Regions from separate parts of the Lactobacillus sp. PV037 genome, predicted to be linked through region 2. Evidence: predicted binding sites of a transcription regulator. Region 2 holds the regulator's gene; the other holds the start of a gene.

Region 1 (2,208 bases), 590 kb from region 2:
TCATCTCCGTAAGAATACCAAGCACCCGCTTTATTGATAATGTCTTTTTCAACAGCCATATCAAGCAATTCACCAGTCTGAGAGATTCCTTGCCCATACATGATGTCTACTTCAGCTAGTCTAAATGGAGGAGCCACCTTATTTTTGACTACTTTAATTTTTGTTCTATTACCTACGGCTTCGCTATTTTGTTTAATTTGTTCACCTCGACGAACTTCCAAACGAATCGTTGAATAGAACTTCAAAGCACGTCCACCTGGGGTGGTTTCTGGATTACCAAACATTACTCCAACTTTTTCACGGATTTGATTAATAAAAATCGCAATTGTTTTTGTTTTAGAAATATTACCAGATAACTTACGTAAAGCTTGACTCATTAATCTTGCTTGTAAACCAACATGGGAATCTCCCATTTCTCCATCAATTTCTGCACGTGGAACCAAAGCAGCTACAGAGTCCACTACCAAAATATCAATTGCACCACTAGCTATTAAAGTATCCGCTATCTGTAAACCTTCTTCTCCAGTATTTGGCTGGGAGAGAATTAATGAATCAATATCTACTCCCAAAGCAGTAGCGTAAGCAGGGTCCATTGCATTTTCAGCATCAATATAAGCAGCTGTGCCACCACGCTTTTGAACCTCTGCTACTGCATGAAGTGCCACAGTAGTCTTACCAGAACTTTCTGGTCCGTACATTTCAATGATTCTTCCACGTGGATATCCACCAACACCTAGCGCTGCATCTAAAGCTAATGAACCAGTAGGAACAGTAGAAATTTGGGTATCTACTTTATCACCCATTCTCATTACTGCACCTTTACCAAAGTCCTTTTCAATCTTTTTCAAAGCAGCTTCTAAAGCTGATTTCTTACCATCTTTAGCCATGTTCTCGCTACCTCCTTAATAAAAGTTACTCTTAATATTATACTTGGTTTTCTTGCTAAAAACAAGAAAAAAGCGAACATAAGTTTTTTATTTTTACTTCAACTCTATTTACGCAAATATTAATTTTTTTCACAAAAAAAAGCGAAATTAATCGCTTTTAATTACATTGAACCTTTAAATACATCCCAACTTTGGTGGAAATAATCCCAACCAGAGTAGATAGTAAATACTAAACAAATATATAACAAAATTGATCCAATATAGAAAATATTTCCAATTAATAAGAAAATTATCGATAACATTTGAGTGGTCGTTTTAATCTTACCTGGCATCTTTGCAGCGATAACTTCACCATCATTTTCAACTACAATTAAACGTAGTCCAGTTACTGCAAGTTCGCGACAAACAATAATTGCAACTACCCACGCAGGTGCCAAACTTTGTCCATTACTCTTAAGGTTTACTAAAAAGATAAATGCAGTCATTGTTAACATTTTATCAGCTAAAGGATCGGCAAATTTTCCAAAGTTTGTTACCAAATTTCTAGCTCTCGCAATGTGTCCATCTAAGAAGTCTGTAAATGAGGCAATTGCAAATACAATAGCAGCTAAAACTTGATTCCAATAAATTGTGAAGCCTGCTACATCCACATGACCAGCTGGCCAATTAAAGATTAAAAGTAGCATAAACACAGGAATCATAAAAATTCTAAATACGGTTAATTTATTTGGTAAATTCATTCTTAGTTATTTTGTCCTCCATTTACTCTAGTAGTATTTTGGTTGTTAGTTGTAGTGGTTGAGCCACTTGTTACCACTTGACTAGTGGCCGCCTGAGACGATGACTGAGTAGTACTTTGAGTACTTGATTGTGTAGCACTACTACTTGAGCTAGTAGCTTTTGCATTTCCAAATACCAATTTTACAGTTAAAGGTCTATTCGATTTGGTGAAAGGAACAGTCTTGCCACCAATCGTTAAAGTGGTAGTTTGAGTATTACCTAAGTTAATTGAAACATTTTTAACATTTTCTCCTAACTTTAGCGTATGCTTTTGATTTGCTGTCAGCGTTCCTTGCCAAATCGCATTGTCGTTAGCAGAAACTTGAGCCCAAACAGTAGCAGTCGTCGTTGCTAATTTTAAAGTTCGGTTAGTCTTTAAACCAGTTACACGGTAAGAATTATCTCCAATCTTTGTGACTTTAACACCTGTAGCTACTGATGGCTTTACACTAGATTTTTTGACACTGCTCTTAGAAGAACTAGTTGAAGAGACTGTTACATTATCTTGTTGATCAGTTGCAGATTGTTGGTTTGATCCTGA
Region 2 (2,208 bases):
TGTCCCTACTAAAAACAATGTCATTAAGTCAAAATGGCATTGTTTTTAGCGTTTTACTTGCTACGTTTTTGTTTTTGCTTCATCATATTCATTACTTGATTTAATTTTTTGGTTGATGGTTTTTGTCCCATTTGGGCCATCATTGCAGCAATCATATCTTCGCTAATTGGTGGATTGTCTTCGAAGTATTTCTTCATATAGCTTCGTGCACCAAAGAAACCAACAACTAAGCCCACAATTAAGGCAAGAATAATCAAAAAAATGGCTAACGCTAAATTCATAAAATAAAACCTCCAAAACTTTTAAACCAAGTAAAATTTTACTAAAAAATTCTAACTTTTTAAAGAACTTTATTAATCCTTACGTAAGCCTTTTTTTCTTTGAGCTTCTTTAGCCTTTTCAGAAGTTACTTCTTTACCATCTTTATCAATAATTACTGTATCTTCTAATTGTTGTCTAAAAGCAGCCCGGAAGTTATCTAAAAACTTCTTACGTAATTGTTTTCTTTCTTCAACTTCTTCTGGAGTAAGTTCACGTTCTTGGCTTAAGTGATATAATTCGTTGATTCTCTTAGTTACTTTTTCTTCTTCTTTTTTATCCATATGTTATATACCTCCTAATTCTATCTTAAGTCTACCCTAAAATATCGCAGAAAAAAAGTTTTAAGTGTCTTGAACATTTGTTTGTGAAAAAAATAATTTTTTGGTACAATGACTAGTAAATGTATTGGAGTGAAACTTATTATGGCCACAAAAAATCAAAATTCAAAACAACTAGAAATTTTAAAATATATTTATGATAATGTTGAAAAAAGAGGATTTCCTCCTACTGTACGTGAAATTTGTCAAGCTGTAGGTTTAGCTTCCACTTCCACTGTTCATGGTCACATTGATCGTTTAGAAAAGCGTGGTCTTTTAATTAAAGATGCTACCAAACCACGTGCATTAGAAATTACTGAAGAAGGACGCAAAGCTCTAGGCATCAAGCCAAAACTCATTCCTATGGTAGGGCTAGTGACCGCAGGAGAACCCATCACTGCAGTTGAAAATATTGAAGACTACTTTCCCTTGCCTCCTAATTTAATTAATGAATCAAGCGACCTCTTTATGCTTACCGTTCGAGGTACTTCAATGATTAATGCTGGTATTTTAAATGGTGACTATGTAATTGTAAAAAAACAATCTACAGCTCTTAATGGTGAAATTGTGGTCGCCATGACTATGGATAATGAAGCCACTATAAAACGTTTTTATAAAGAAGATGGTCATTATCGCCTTCAACCTGAAAATGATACAATGCCTGCTATCATCTTAGATGAAGTTACAATTTTAGGAAAAGTTATTAGTCTTTATCGGTCGCATATTAATTAATGAAATAGGTCCCAAGAACTTCTTAATATTCAATTCTAAATAAAATGCTGATATATCAAGGTTCATATCACTGAGTAGAACCAAGATTATCAGCATTTTTAATATCTAAATATTTGTTTAAACTCTTAACTATCTTAAACTTTGCATCATTTTAAACATCGTCTTAATACTATGAGCTTTCACCTGATAGAGATTTCCATCTTTTTCAAATAGCATTTCATTTCCGAGAGAAGCATACTGCTCACTCACTGTAAATTGCATTGCACCCTTACCATCTTTACTTGGTAAGCGGTAATCTTCTAACAAATCAACCACTTCATTTGCAGTAGCTTTTGGCTTTTCGCCTAAATATGAATTTGCTTTTACAGTAAATGACCAATTATCCTTGTTCCAAGTTAAATAGCTTTGACCTGCAGCTCCTTGACTAACTGCAGTAGTTTCATCATCTAATTTTACAGTTGGTAATCCTTTAGTAGCAGCTTGATAATTAATCTTGCTTGTAATTTCTTTCTTACTCAATCCAGAAATTTTTGTAAGTGTTAAATATGGATGTTCTTTCTCTAAGCTTGCATCATTAAACTTCTTTTTACTACTTCCCACACTATAGTAAACAGTAGTTGTATCACCCTTTTTAGTGTAACGAACATTAATATTTTTAGTTGCTTTTCCTAAACCAGAAGTTTGAGGCAACTCCATCTTAAGATCTTCTTTTTCTAGTTTAGATGTTAATGATGCAAAACGAGTTTTCTTAACTTTAGCAGGAGCTTGAGAACTTGGTGCAGCACTATGCTGACTTGAACTAGATTGTGTTTGACATCCTGCTAACAACATTATTGGC

The links. The regulator LexA, encoded in region 2, represses DNA repair genes until DNA is damaged. The targets are predictions, from matches to a motif close to CNAACANNTGTTNG.
Region 1: recA (recombinase RecA) is a predicted target of LexA. The motif match lies at 961-974, and genes of this name have one in related genera.

Annotation. Positions count from the first base shown of each region.
Region 1 covers NZ_CP041987.1:338,446-340,653, reverse strand. The annotation lists gene recA (recombinase RecA) at 1-887, opposite strand, end outside; gene pgsA (CDP-diacylglycerol--glycerol-3-phosphate 3-phosphatidyltransferase) at 1,049-1,627, opposite strand; gene FP435_RS02095 (helix-turn-helix domain-containing protein) at 1,630-2,208, opposite strand, start outside.
Region 2 covers NZ_CP041987.1:930,918-933,125, forward strand. The annotation lists gene FP435_RS05060 (YneF family protein) at 54-281, opposite strand; gene FP435_RS05065 (DUF896 domain-containing protein) at 354-602, opposite strand; gene lexA (transcriptional repressor LexA) at 744-1,370, shown strand; gene FP435_RS05075 (hypothetical protein) at 1,500-2,208, opposite strand, start outside.